2 regions of the Stappia indica genome follow, and region 1 is predicted to be linked to the other one. Evidence: predicted binding sites of a transcription regulator. Region 1 holds the regulator's gene; the other holds the start of a gene.
The links. Region 1 encodes LexA, which represses DNA repair genes until DNA is damaged. Its sites were predicted from a motif close to TGTTCNNNNTGTGTTCNG; they were not measured.
Positions count from the first base shown of each region.

Region 1 (7,259 bases):
GATCGTGCTGGTGTTTTGCGGGCGGATCTTCGCCCGGCGCGCCCTGACGTTGCGCAATGTCGCGATTGCCGTCTTCCTCATTCTCGCCGTCCTGCCGGAGGCGTTGCTCGATCCCGGGTTCCAGATGTCCTTCGCCGCCGTCATCGCGCTGGTCGCCGCCTATGAGGAGATCACCCGCCGGCGCGCGGCGCGCGAACGCAAGGCGCCGATGGCGCCGCCCGGCCGCGGGCTGCTGCAGGCGGCAACGTCGGGGGCTGCGGGGTGGTTCTGGGGCCTGCTGCTGACCTCGCTGATCGCGGGTCTCGCGACCGGGGCCATCGGCGCCTATCACTTCCACCGCATCTCGCCGCTCGGCACGCTCGGCAACCTGCTGGCAATGCCGGTGGTGACGCTGGTCGTGATGCCCTTCGCCGTGCTGGCGCTGGCCCTGCTGCCCTTCGGGCTGGAGGCGCTGCCGCTCGCGGCGATGGGGGCGGGCATCGATCTTGTCGTGGCGATGGCAACCTGGGTGAGCGGGTTGACGCCGGATGACGGGGTGATCGGTGCGCCCTCGCTCGCCGGCACGCTGGCCGTGGTCGCGGCCGGGCTCATTGCCTGCCTCGCGCCGCGGGGATATCGCCCAGTGGCCCTGTTGCCGCTTGCCGCCTCGGTGCTGCTTTATGCCCAGCACCGGCAGCCGGACATGCTGATATCGGCGAACGGCACGACCATCGCCGTCCGTGATGCAGCGGGGGACTTGCGCGTTTCCTCGCGCCCGAGCGGCTTCCTGCCGGAGGTGTGGCTGCGGGCCGACGGCGTCGGCGTACGGGAGCACGGGAACCGGCGGATTTCCGCCAAGGATATGCACTGCGACAAGCTCGCCTGCCTGGTGCGGGCGCACGGCTCGCCGGGGGCGGGGACCCGGCACGGAACCTCCGCCAACGCGCCACCAGGACCAAGACCAGGACCAGGGTCAGGATCAGGGCCAGAGCCAAGACCCGTCGCAGCGGCGCAAGGCCCGCCCGCACTGCTGGTCTCGCTGGTGCGCGACAGCGCCGCCTTCGAGGAGGACTGCCGCAAGGTCGACATCATCGTCTCAGCGCTGATCGCCCCGCCCGATTGCCGGGCGCGGCAAGTGTTCGACGGCGCTCGGCTTGCCCGCGACGGCGCCGTTGCGCTCTATTTCAGTGCGCCCGATTCTGCGCCCGATTTTGCGGCCTCTTCGATGCCGGAAGCCGGACCTTCGCCGGCTCCACGCTCCGCCGCGGCATCAACGCATGCCGCCGATCCTGCTGCCGTCTCCGCTGCCCTTTCCGGCGGCTCGGATGCGGCCCCTGCCGGACCAGCGGGCGTGCCCGCAGGCCCATCCGACCCTGTCCCTCCAGAGCCCCCTCGAGCGCTCTCTTCGGCGCACTCTCCCAAGTTCCCTCCGGCGCGGCAGGGTATTCCTCACGCCGGGGCTGCCGGGCCGCTCGATATCGCGGTGCGCCCGAGCTACGGGCGTCGCCGACCCTGGACGCCGAAATAACCGTGCAGTGCCGCGCTCCGTCCGGCGCCCGCCCTCAGTAGCGGCGGAACAACGAGACGAGCTTGCCCTGGATCCGCACGCGCCCCGGACCGAAGATACGGGTCTCGTAGGCCGGATTGGCGGCCTCCAGTGCGACGGACGCGCCCTTCTTGCGCAGGCGCTTCAACGTCGCTTCCTCGTCGTCGATCAGGGCGACGACGATGTCGCCGCTGTCGGCGCTGTCCGAACGGCGGATCACAACCGTGTCGCCGTCGAGAATGCCGGCCTCGATCATGGAATCGCCGCGCACTTCCAGCGCATAGTGATCGCCGTTGCCGAGCAGGTCGGCCGGCATGGCGATGGTGTGGCTGTGGGACTGGATCGCCTCGATCGGCACGCCGGCGGCGATGCGGCCCATGACGGGGATCTCGACGCTGTCATTGGCCGCAGGCGGCGGGGCGGGGGGCCGCTCCACCGGCGGCGTCTTGCCGAGAGAGCCCTCGATGACGGAGGGCGAGAAGCCCTGGCCGCGCTGCGAGGCAAGGCCCGGCGCGACGGATTCCGGCAGCTTGACGATCTCCAGCGCGCGAGCGCGGTTCGGCAGGCGGCGGATGAAGCCACGCTCTTCCAGCGCGGTGATCAGCCGGTGGATGCCCGATTTGGACCGCAGGTCGAGCGCGTCCTTCATCTCGTCGAACGAGGGAGGAACGCCGGTTTCCTTCAGCCTCTCGTGGATGAACAGGAGCAATTCGTGCTGCTTGCGCGTCAACATGCGCTTGGGTCCCCCCGCTCTGGCTCAGCAGCCGGGCCGAAGCCGGCCGGATGCTGCCGATCGCTGCCTGCGACTCAGGCTATGTACAAATCATGAACATAGTCTAACCGTTCCTGCCTTGTTCCACAATGCCCCTGGAGGAACGAAACAAGAAGCGGCGAGGTGCGGGGGCGGCTCAGCTCTGGGGCCGGTTCAGCCTTGAGGCAGGCGCAGGACCGGGACCGGCGTGCCGGCGGGCAGGGGGGCGGCGTGGGGCGGGCGCACCACCAGCGCATCGGCGCGGGTGAGCGTTGCCAGCATGGAGGAATCCTGCCGCTCGAACGGGGCGACGCGCTCCGTGCCATCGTCCTGGCGCAGGATGCGGGCCCTCAGATAGTCCTCGCGCTGGTCGTTGCCGCCGATATCGGCGGCCAGCGGCAGCAGCTCGGCGTCGCGCCGGCGCGGCGGGCGGCCGAGCAGGGCGTCGATCAGCGGGCGCAGGAAGAGAACGCCGCAGACGAGGCTGGAGACCGGGTTGCCCGGCAGGCCGAGCACGCGCATGCCCTCGATCCGGCCGGCCATCAGCGGCTTGCCGGGCCGCATGGCGATGCGCCAGAAGCCGAGTTCCATGCCGGAGGCGGCAAGCACTTCCTGCACCAGGTCATGATCGCCGACGGAAGCCCCGCCGAGCGTCACGAGAATGTCGGCACCGGCCGCCCGTGCCCCGGCGATCTTCTCGGCAATGTGCTCGCGCCGGTCGGCGGCGATGCCGAGCTGCAGCGGTTCGCCGCCGCAATCCTCGACCAGGGCGGCAATGCCGGCATGGTTGGAGGCGATGATCTGGTCCGACCCAGGCTGCTCGCCCGGCTCGACCAGCTCGTCGCCCGTCGCCAGGATCGCGACCTTCGGCCGGCGGCGCAGCTCCAGCACGGGGTGGTTCATGGCCGCCGCCAGCGCAAGGCGGCGATAGTCGAGCCGCGTGCCGGCGGCGAGCAGCGTCTCGCCGGCCTTGAAGTCGAGCCCGGCGGGGCGCACGAACTTGCCCGGCGGGGCGCTTTCCAGTGCGGTGACGAGATCGCCGTCGCGCTCGGTGTTCTCCTGGATCAGGATCGTGTCGCTGCCTTCGGGAAGCGGGGCGCCGGTGAAGATGCGCACGGTCTCGCCCGCCTTGATGGCACCAGTGAAGGCGCGGCCCGCAGGGGCTTCGCCGATCAGCTTGAGCGTTGCAGGAACCGCGGCGATATCGGCCGCGCGCACCGCATAGCCGTCCATGGCGGAGGCTGCAAAGGGCGGCTGGGTGCGCGTCGCGGCAAGGTCGGCGGCGAGCACGCGGCCGTTGGCGCTGGCGAGCGGCACGGTCTCGCCTCCGACAGGCTCGATGCCGCCGAGAAGTCGCGACAGGGCTTCGTCGACCGAGATCAGCGCCATGTCAGCCGTCCCTCACGTCAGTTGGCCTTGTGTCAGGCGGGGTTGGTTTCGCTTGCCGCGGTCCAGTCGCCGGACTTGCCGCCGGACTTGGCGAGAACGCGGATGCCGCCGATGGTCATGCCGCGGTCGACGGCCTTGGCCATGTCGTAGATCGTCAGGCAGGTGACCGAGCAGGCGGTCAGCGCCTCCATCTCGACGCCGGTCTGGCCCGAAACGCGGGCCATCGCGGTGACGCGCAAGCCCGGAAGCGCCTCATCCGGCACGATGTCGACCGCGACCTTGGACAGCAGCAGCGGATGGCAGAGCGGCACCAGCTCATGGGTGCGCTTGGCGGCCATGATGCCGGCGATGCGGGCGGTGGCGATGACGTCGCCCTTCTTGGCCGAGCCCGACAGGATCAGCGCCAGCGTCTCCGGCTTCATGCGCACATGGCCTTCGGCGCGCGCCTCGCGGGAGGTGACCTCCTTGGTCGAGACGTCGACCATGTTGGCCGCGCCGCTCTCGTCCAGATGGGTCAGGCGCGGGGAAGCGTCTCCAGAAGATGTGCCGACCATGTCCTACTCCGCAGCAAGGCCGGGGCGCGCCAGCAGCGCGCGCGTCGCACCCGTCACGTCGTCCTGGCGCATCAGGCTCTCGCCGATCAGGAAGGTAGAGATGCCGCAGCGCTCCATCCGCGCAAGATCCTGCGGGGTGAAGAGGCCCGATTCGCCGACGACGAGGCGGTCGTCCGGGATCATCCCGGCCAGATCCTCGCTGGTTTCCAGCCGCGTCTCGAAGGTCTTCAGGTTGCGGTTGTTGATGCCGATCATCGGCGAGGCGAGGCGCAGCGCGCGCTCCAGCTCGTCCGCATCGTGCACCTCGACCAGCACGTCCATGCCGAGGCCGAAGGCGGTCGCTTCCAGGTCGGCGGCCAGCGCATCGTCGACGGCGGCCATGATGATCAGGATGCAGTCGGCGCCCCAGGCGCGGGCCTCGAACACCTGATAGGTGTCGTAGAGGAAATCCTTGCGCAGGGCCGGCAGCGACGTGGCGGCACGGGCCGCGACGAGGAACTCCGGCGCGCCCTGGAAGGATGGGGTGTCGGTCAGCACGGAAAGGCAGGCCGCACCGCCCGCCTCGTAGGCGCGGGCAAGCGCCGGCGGATCGAAATCGGCGCGGATCAGGCCCTTGGAGGGGCTCGCCTTCTTGATCTCGGCGATCAGGCCGAAGTCGCCGGCGGCCTTGCGGGCGCGCAGTGCGTTCAGGAAACCGCGCGGGGCATCTGCGTCTGCGGCGCGCCGCTCGATCTCGGCCTGCGGCACGGCGGCCTTGGCGGCAGTGATCTCCTGGCGCTTGTAGGCGCCGATCTTTTCCAGGATGTCAGCCATCGCGGGCCTCGTTCGACACCTCGACCAGGCGCGACAGCCGGGCCAGCGCATTGCCGCTGTCGATGGCATTCGCGGCCATCGCGACGCCCTCGGCAAGGGTCGGCGCGCGGCCGGCAACCACCAGCGTCGCGCCGGCATTCATCAGGACCGTGTCGCGATAGGCGGACTTCTCGCCCTCCAGCACCGCCTTGAGCGCGACGGCGTTTTCCGGCGCCTCGCCGCCCTTCAGGTCGGCAGGCTGATGCACCGAAAGGCCGACATCCTGCGGCGAGATCTCGAACAGGCGGACCTCGCCGTTTTCCAGAGCGGCGACGCGGGTCGGGCCGGTCGTGGTGATCTCGTCGAGACCGTCGGAGCCGTGCACGACCCAGGCCGATTCGGAGCCGAGGGCGGCGAGCACCCGGGCGATCGGCTCCACCCATTGCGAGGCGAAGACGCCGACCATCTGGCGCTTGACGCCGGCCGGGTTGGACAGCGGGCCGAGCAGGTTGAAGATCGTGCGGGTGCCGAGCTCGGTGCGGGCCGGGCCGACATGCTTCATCGCCGAATGGTGGTTCGGCGCGAACATGAAGCCGAGGCCCGCCTCGCGGATGCAGCGGGAAATCTGCGCCGGGCCGATGTCGATGTCGACGCCGAGCGCGGCCAGCACGTCGGCGGCGCCCGATTTCGACGACAGCGAGCGGTTGCCGTGCTTGGCGACAGGAACGCCGCAGCCGGCGACCACGAAGGCCGAGCAGGTGGAGATGTTGTAGCTGCCCGAGGCATCGCCCCCGGTGCCCACCACGTCGACCGCATCGGCCGGGGCGGAGACCGGGACCATCTTGGAGCGCATCGTCGCGACGGCGCCGGCGATCTCGTCGACGGTCTCGCCGCGCACCCGCAGCGCCATCAGGAAGCCGCCGATCTGTGCCGGGGTCGCCGCACCCGACATGATGATGTCGAAGGCGGACTGGGCCTCGGCGCGCGACAGGGCGTGCCCGTCGGCGGCCTTGGCGATCAGGGTCTTGAGGTTGCTCAAATCGACGTCCTCCCGAAAGGGACCCGGGGCGGCATCAGCTACCGCCCTGGCCGAGCACCCGGTTGATGTTGGCCTGGTTGACGCTGACGCCGAGACGCGCCTCGCGCTCGCCGACATACTGGCCGATGACCGAGTTCTGCAGCGCCTCGGCCAGCCGCTGGTCGAGCGCGGCGATCTCGCCGGCCTCGCGGAAGAAGGCCGGGGCATTGGCGCCGGTAACGCGGAAGACGAGACGGCGGCCTCCCTCGTGCGCGGCGCTGCCGAGCGTGCCGACCGGACCGGAGAACACGGACGGGATGGCCGAGGCGGGCAGGGGGCCGTTGGCGCCGTTGCGCTTGATGCCGGTCGCGGAGGCAACAGTCAGGCCGCGCTCGGTGGCGACGTCCTGCAGCGACTTGCCGCCGCGGACCTCGTCCACGATGGACTTGGCCAGATCGTCGAGCCGCTGGGTGCGCTGCTGCGCGGTCCAGGCGTCGACGACCTGCGGGCGGACCTCGTCCAGCGTGCGGTCGCGGGCCGGCACGACTTCCTGCACCTCGAACCACAGGAAGCCGTCGCGGCCGAGCTGCAGCATGTCGGCCTCGATGCCGACATCGCTCTCGAACACGTCGGAGATCAGGTCGTTCGCGTCCGGCAGCGTGACGGCATTGCCGGCCTGGTCCTTGCCGGCGCTGTCGAAGGCGGCCGGCGCGTCGAGGGTCAGGGAGAATCGCTCCGCGACCTCCTGCAGCGTCGCGCCGCCGGCGCGGGCGTCCTCGATCTCGTCATGCAGGTCCAGCACCTCGCGCGTCGCAAGGCGCAGGGCGACCTCCTTGCGCAGTTCCGGACCGACCTCCTCCAGCGGCGACTGGTGCGCCTCGGTGATCTCGGCGACCTTGAGCAGCACGGAGGTCAGGCGACCCTCGACGATGCCGGAGGTCTGGCCCTCGGCGAGCGAGAACGCCGCCTCGGCGATGGCCGGGTCGAGCAACTCGGTGCGAGCCATGTTGCCCAGCTCCACCTGCGCTTCCGTCAGGCCGCGCTCGGCGAGAATGTCCTCGAAGGTCTTGCCTTCCGAAAGGGCGGTGCGGGCCGCTTCGACCGCGGCCGCATCGCCCAGCGGGATCTGCAGGATGCGGCGGCGCTCCGGCTCGCCGAAGCGGTCGCCGGACGCGGCATATTCCTGGCGCAGGTCGTCCTCGCTGACCTCGTCCGGGCGCGCCAGGCGCT
Region 1 is NZ_CP046908.1:351,405-358,663, reverse strand. It holds gene GH266_RS01695 (ComEC/Rec2 family competence protein) at 1-1,507, shown strand, start outside; gene lexA (transcriptional repressor LexA) at 1,542-2,258, opposite strand; gene GH266_RS01685 (molybdopterin molybdotransferase MoeA) at 2,451-3,665, opposite strand; gene moaC (cyclic pyranopterin monophosphate synthase MoaC) at 3,698-4,219, opposite strand; gene trpC (indole-3-glycerol phosphate synthase TrpC) at 4,223-5,032, opposite strand; gene trpD (anthranilate phosphoribosyltransferase) at 5,025-6,050, opposite strand; gene GH266_RS01665 (peptidylprolyl isomerase) at 6,085-7,259, opposite strand, start outside.

Region 2 (7,259 bases), 860 kb from region 1:
CGTCGCTCGTCAGGGCATCATGCTGGGCGCGTAAGGCCGATAGCGCCAGCTCCCGTTGTTCCAGCTGGCGACGGGCCTCGGCCTCGTCCTTGTCGATGCGCTGGCCGAAGGCCTTGTCGCCGCCTTCGCGCAGGCGAAAGCGGGCAAGCTCCCGGAACGCTTCCAGCTCGGCGCCGCGCAGATCGTTGATCTCGCGCATGGCGTCGTCGACGCGCCGCCGCAGGAGGTCTTCCTCCTGCCGGACCTCACCGAGCGCCCTTTCGATCGAGCCGAGGGTCTGACGTCCGCTCACCATGCCCGCGTGCCCCTTGCCGTTCTGTTCGTGCCTGCCGGCCTCCCGCCGGTCCCTCCCTCAAATGTCGTTCGGCGCGATGCCGTTCCGGCAAGAGCTACCATTGCGTGATCGCTCCCGTCTCCACCCGGGCCTGCCACTCGGGCTGCAGCCTGCCGCGCGCCTTGCTGCCGAGTACCGGATTGCTGACGATGCCGTCCTCCTCCTTGTCGCGGCGCACCGCGTCGAAGGTCGATTGCGGCACCCGCTGGCCCCAGATGGCGACCGTCTTGCGGGCGCCGTCCTCTTCGGAGGTGACTTCCTGCGGCACGATCTTTCCGTCCGGCGCCACTGCCTCGACGAGAAGGTAGTAGTTGCGCGCCGAGGTGTTGGCCTGGGGGATGCGGGTGACGCCGGTCGGCGTGCCCGGACGGGACACGATGCGGATGTCGTAGACCTGCAGCAGGCGCGCCTCCAGCGCCTTGAGGTCGGCGAGCGCCTTGCGGGCGGCGGCCGCGTCGTTCGCGGCAAGGGCCGCCTGGCCGCCGGTGGCCAGCGTCGCGGCCCGTTCGCGGGCGGCGGTTTCCTCGCTCACCTCGCCGATCCGGCGCACCGTTGCGGCGATCTCCGTCGGCAGGGTCTGCGTCAGCTCGATCCGCAGCGCCTCGGCGGCCCGCTCGCGCGGGGCGGTCACCAGGAAATGCCAGGCCAGCGCTGCGGCAACGGCCAGCAGCAGCAGGACAAGAATGGCCTTCGCCCAGCGCAGGCGCGTGACATAGATCAGCGCCAGCGTGCGCTGGAAGCCGGCTGCGGGCGGACTGTAGACGAAGCGGTTCTGCTTCAGGTTTTCGACGCCTTCGCGCAGAAGGCGGTCGGAAACCTCGATGCCCTGGCTCGTATAGATCTCGCGCAGACGCTGGATCATCGCAGCGTCGCGCTCGTCCGAGCCGAGTTCCTTCAGCGCGATGCGTTCGTCGTGGCGCAGCGTGTCGACCACGTCCATCGCCATCATCAGCTCATCGAGCGGCGCCCTGGTCGAGGCGGTGTCGGAGGCCATGCACTCGTTCCCCTGCAGCCTTTTGCGGCAGGACCGGCCCCGGATATCCGCGGCCGGCCGTGATGGATGCGGTTCCCTTGCGGGCGGCTCAGGCGCCGATCATGTTGCCCTGCGCGGCGAGCTTTGCAAGACGGCGCTTGCCGTCCTCGACCGCGTCGCGGATCTCCTCGGAGTTCTTCGTCGACATGACGCGCATCTCGTTGATGATCTCGCGCGAGTTGACCTGGAAGTTGATGACCGAGTCGACCAGCTTCTTGACGGCTGCCGCCTGGATGGTCGGGCCGTAGCCGGCCTTCAGCGCCGCTTCCTGCACCGCATCGCCGATCTCCGCCAGGGTCTCCAGCGACTTCGACACGCCGTCCTTCATGGCGTTGAGCGCCTCGGTCGATTCGTGCAGACCGTGCAGGCCGGTGAAGGAGGCATTCAGCGCGGTCAGCACGGAATCGTTGGTGGAGAAGAAGGTCACCGACTGCGCATAGACCCGCTCCTTGGCGTTGGTCGTCTGCATCAGACGCGCCATGATCACTTCCGACGTGTTGTAGCCGATGGTCAGGTTGTCGGAGAGGTCCTTGGCGATCTGGTAGCGCTTCTCCTCGTCCTGCATCGCGCGCATCTTCTCGTCGCGGGCGAATTCCAGGCGAGCCTTGGCTGCAGCGTCGCCGCCGTCATGCGCCTCGACTTCCTTGTTGGAGGCCTCCAGCGCGGCCTTGGCCTCTTCCAGGCGGGCCGTGGCGGTGTTCAGCACTTCGAGCGCCAGGACTTCGGCCTGCTTCAGCGCGCCGCGGAAATCGCGATAGGCCTCCAGGATGCGCTGTTCGCGCTCGATCTGGTCCTTGGTGTCGCGGGCGACGTCGAGATAGGTCTCCCTGATCTTGCCGAAGCGGTCGGAGACGGTGCCCCGCGTCATGTCGCGCCACTTGTTGGACATGTTCTCCATGAAGGAGATCTTGCCGTCGGCCAGCTGGTCGACCATGCCCTTGGCGTCGTCGCGGATCGAGTTGAAGGCCTCGGTGATCGCCTCGTAGCGTTCGCCGATCGACATGGCCTGGATCTCGTTGCGCACCACCTCGTTGAAGGTCTGCGACTGGCCGAGCGTGCGGGTGATCACCGCGATCTTGTCCGGAGACAGGTCGGAGATCCTTTCCAGCAGCGCGTTGATCGGCGCCTCGGCGGTGCCGTCGGGCATCAGGCCCATGTCGCGCAGGGCGGCCACCGCCTTGTCGAGATACTGCATCGGAGAAAGTCCGGTCTGAGCTGCTGCTTCCGCCATCTTAGCCTCTGTCTTCCTGTCTCGCCCTCGTTGCCGCCCGAGGGACGGGCTGGGCAGGGCCGTATTGGACTCCGGCGACCGGCGCGGGTGGGAGCATCGTTCGGCGCCCCCCATGGCTGCCGGTCGCAGCGAGTTAAGCATATAAAATGCGGCAGTTACACGTCAGAGGAGAGACGGTCTGCCGCGGCCTTGTTCCGTCGTCCGGCCAGCTCAACCGCGATTGCCGCTGCCAGCCTCGCATTGTTGCGGACCAGCGCGATGTTGGTGACGAGACTGCGCCCCTTGGTGAGCTCGTAGATCATCGCCAGGACGAAGGGTGTCACCGCCTTGCCGCTGACGCCGCGTCTTGCCGCTTCCGCCAGCGCCTGCTCGATGGCCGAGGCGATCTGCGAGGGGAGGATTTCGTCCGCCTCCGGCACCGGATTGGCAACCAGAACGCCGCCATGGTCGCCGAACCGGGCGCGCAGCTCCAGCAGCCCGGCGATCTCGTCCGCCGTGTCCATGCGGTAGGGCGCGGCAAGGCCGCTGTCGCGCGACCAGAAGGCCGGAAAGGCGTCCTGCCCGTGCGCGATCACCGGCACGCCGCGCGTTTCCAGCACTTCCAGCGTCTTGGGCAGGTCGAGCAACGCCTTGGCGCCGGCCGCCACCACGCAGACGGGCGTTCGCGCCAGCTCGTCGAGATCGGCGGAAATGTCGAAGCTCGTCTCCGCGCCGCGATGCACGCCGCCGATGCCGCCGGTGGCGAAGACCGCAATGCCGGCCGCATGGGCGGCCATCATCGTCGCGGCGACGGTCGTGGAGCCGGGTCGGCCGGTCGCTAGCGCGATGGCGAGATCGGCGCGTGAGCATTTCATCACGCCCTCGGCCTTGGCCAGCCGCTCCAGCGTGCCGTCGGACAGGCCGACATGCAGCTTGCCGTCGAGGGCGGCGATCGTCGCCGGGACGGCGCCGCCGGCGCGGATGTCCGCCTCGACCAGCCGGGCGGTCTCGACATTCTTCGGCCAGGGCATGCCGTGGGTGATGATGGTCGATTCCAGCGCCACCACGGGGCGCCTCTCGGCCAGTGCCGCTGCGACCTCTTCGCCCAGCTGCAGTACCGAAGCCAGCCCGGTCATATCCTTGTCCAGCATGTCGAATTCGCTCCGTCCTGCCGTACCCTGCCGGGTGCGGACCGCCTTATAGGGCCGGCGCCCCGTCGCTGTCGAGGCGCCCGGCCACCCCGTTTGCGCATGGCCGGGTGGCGGCTGCCGCGCATCCTTTTCTATCTCCTCGGCGCGATTGCTGCCCACGTCAATGTGTCCGCCACCGCGCCAGGGCTTTCCAGCGTCAGCGCCGCGGCGCGCATGCCGGCCGCGACCGCCCGTGCAAGCGGCAATCCGTGCTCCAGGCCCGCCAGCGTGCCGGCGATCAGCGCATCTCCCGCCCCGGTCACGTCCACGACCCGCGGCGGAGGAGCGGCTGCGCCATCGCATGTCGTCAGCGAGATCTCGTCGATGCCGGAGCGGGTCGCCAGAAGCACGGGGGCCGCGCCGCGGGTCATCACAACGGCCTTTACTCCGGCCTCGACCAGCGCGTTTGCCGTCTCCGCGCCGTCCTCTTCCTGCTGCTCCCCGTCTTGTTCGCCATCCCGCCCGAGCAGGGCGGCGGCCTCCGCACGGTTGCAGAACAGCAGATCGAGCCGCGGCAGGATCGGGCCGAGCCGTGCGGCCTTGGCCCGCGAGACCGCGTCGGCAGCCAGCATCCGCTCTCCCGCCGTCTCCGCCAGTTCCGCCAGAAGCGGCTGCGGCAGGTTGGCATCGAGAAACCAGCAGCCCGCCGCCGCTTGCGCCTCGGTCAGTGGTAGCAGCGCGCCCGGCTCCAGCGTCTCGGTGATGCGGGCATCGACCACCGCCGCCGCCAGCGTTCCGTCGGGATCGTGCAGCGCGAGATAGCGCCCGCTCGGCAGGTCGCTGCGGCGGATGGCTCCCGTCTCCACGCCTTCCGCCGTCAGCTGCACCAGCAGCCCGTCGGCCTCCGCCTCGCGTCCCAGCCGGCCGGCCAGCGCGATGCGGCAGTCGAGTCGCGCCAACGCACGCGCCACGTTGGTCGCGACGCCGCCGGGCCGTATGGCAAGTGCTGCCGGCGTGGAGGTTTCGCGCAGGATCCGGCGGTCCGCATGGGCGATCGTGTCGAGATGGATGGCGCCGAAGGCGGCAATCGGCATGCGGGCAGGTCTCCGGCCTTTGTCCTTGCAACCGCTTATACCGGCTCGCGCAATGCGAGGGGAGGGGCTTCACCGGCTTGCCGCCACCAGCGCTGCGGCGTGCGTTGATTTTTCCGATCAGCAAGGGTAGCCGGGGCTCCTCTCCGGCGCCTTTCGAGCGTCATGTCCCAACCGATGGCGGACCGATCCCTTGCAGCACCCGCGACTTGTCTTCATGCGCCATGGCGAAACCGAGTGGAACCTGGCCGGCCGGGCCCAGGGTCATCTGAACTCTCCTCTGACGCAGACGGGCCGGCAGCAGGCGCAGCGGCTCGGCGAGATCCTGGCGCGGGAGCTCGACTCGCCAGACGGCTTCGACCAGATGGCGAGCCCCATCGGGCGGGTGCAGGAGACGGTCGCCAATATCCGGCAGCATTTCGACCTCCGGCCGGTCGCAACGGACCTGCTCAAGGAAATTGATCTCGGGCAGCTGAGCGGCCTCACCAAGCCCGAGATGATCGAGCGGTTTCCCGCACACATGGCCGGAAAGCCGGACTACGACTGGTATTTCGGCGCGCCGGGCGGGGAGACGCTCGCCCACCTTCGCGAGCGGGCGAGCCGCTGGCTCGGCATGCTCTCGCGTCCGACCATCGCCGTGGCACACGGCCAGATCGGCAAGGTCATCCGCGGCATCTGCCTCGGCCTCGATGATGCGCAGATCCTGCGTCTGAAAGAGCCGCAGGGCGTCGTCCACGTCGTCGAAAACGGCGTGGACGACATCTGGACTTGAAGCGGCCTTGTGCCGTCGCGCTTGCGCGCCTGCCGTCCTTCCGGGTCCTTTGATCTCCTTGTAACTCCGTTGCGCCTCGCACCTGGAGGCAGGGTTTCGCTGCCCAGTCCTGCTGCCCAGTCCTGCTGCCCAATCCCGCCGCCCGGTTCCTCCGTCCGCCCTCGCGCGGCGGCAGCCCTGCCCACGGCTCCGGCCGCGCCTCTGCCGCCCGTTCCGATGGCCTGTGCGTTCCGGCAGAACCGTTCCTGATCGCGCCCGCACCACGTCTTCCGCTGGGCTTGTCTTCCGCCTGCAACCGATTCTCGCCCTCCGGCGGCAGAACACGAATGACGTGGGTTCATGAACAATAGCGGAACATATATCGAATAGTCAAACATATTCAGTATGTTGATGCTTGTTGCTTGATGAGAACAAAACTGGTACAAAAGCGCAGTTTGAATCGCCGGGCGCGGCGTGAAATAAGGATGGTAGCCTCATGGCACAGAATTCACTCCGCTTGGTCGAAGGCATGCAGATGGACAAGAACAAGGCGCTCGACGCCGCCCTTTCACAGATCGAACGCGCCTTCGGCAAGGGCTCCATCATGAAGATGGGTCAGGGCCAGGTGGTCGAGATCCAGACCGTGTCGACCGGCTCGCTCGGCCTCGACATCGCGCTGGGCATCGGCGGCCTGCCGCGTGGCCGCATCGTCGAGATTTACGGACCGGAATCGTCGGGCAAGACGACGTTGGCTCTGCACACCATTGCGGAGGCCCAGAAGAAGGGCGGCATCTGCGCCTTCATCGATGCGGAGCACGCGCTCGACCCGATCTATGCCCGCAAGCTCGGCGTCAATATCGACGACCTGCTGATCTCCCAGCCGGATGCCGGCGAGCAGGCGCTGGAAATCGCCGACACGCTGGTGCGCTCCGGCGCCATCGACGTGCTGGTGGTGGACTCGGTCGCCGCGCTGACGCCGAAGGCGGAGCTCGACGGCGAGATGGGCGACAGCCTGCCGGGCATGCAGGCGCGGCTGATGAGCCAGGCGCTGCGCAAGCTGACGGCCTCGATCTCGCGCTCCAAGTGCATGGTCATCTTCATCAACCAGATCCGCATGAAGATCGGCGTGATGTTCGGCTCGCCCGAGACGACGACCGGCGGCAACGCGCTGAAGTTCTACGCCTCCGTGCGCCTCGACATCCGCCGCATCGGTGCGATCAAGGACCGCGAAGAGGTGATCGGCAACCAGACCCGCGTCAAGGTAGTAAAGAACAAGCTCGCCCCCCCGTTCCGTCAGGTCGAGTTCGACATCATCTATGGCGAGGGCGTCTCGAAGATGGGCGAGCTCATCGATCTCGGCGTCAAGGGCGGCATCGTCGAGAAGTCGGGCGCCTGGTTCTCCTACAACAGCCAGCGGCTCGGCCAGGGCCGGGAGAACGCCAAGCAGTTCCTTCGCGACAATCCGGAGGCCGCCGAGGAGATCGAACTGGCTATCCGGCAGAACGCCGGCCTGATCGCGGAGCGGATCACCGATCCCTTCTCGGAAAGCGACGACGACGGAGCTTCCGACGAGTAACAACTGCCGCAGCCGCCCTTCGGGGCGGCTGTTTGTTTTTGGGGCGCCGGCCAAATGAACGCGAGGGCAGGTCCGCGGGAGGGTGGCTTGCGGTCCGCCCAGGGTTGCTGTTGCAAGACGCCGCCGAAGGCGTG
Region 2 is NZ_CP046908.1:1,207,914-1,215,172, reverse strand. It holds gene GH266_RS05840 (coiled-coil domain-containing protein) at 1-295, opposite strand, end outside; gene GH266_RS05835 (DUF6384 family protein) at 390-1,328, opposite strand; gene GH266_RS05830 (coiled-coil domain-containing protein) at 1,417-2,598, opposite strand; gene GH266_RS05825 (pseudouridine-5'-phosphate glycosidase) at 2,754-3,728, opposite strand; gene GH266_RS05820 (PfkB family carbohydrate kinase) at 3,860-4,801, opposite strand; gene GH266_RS05815 (histidine phosphatase family protein) at 4,992-5,570, shown strand; gene recA (recombinase RecA) at 6,046-7,125, shown strand.
Region 2: the regulator LexA is predicted to act here: its motif matches at 5,921-5,938, upstream of recA (recombinase RecA).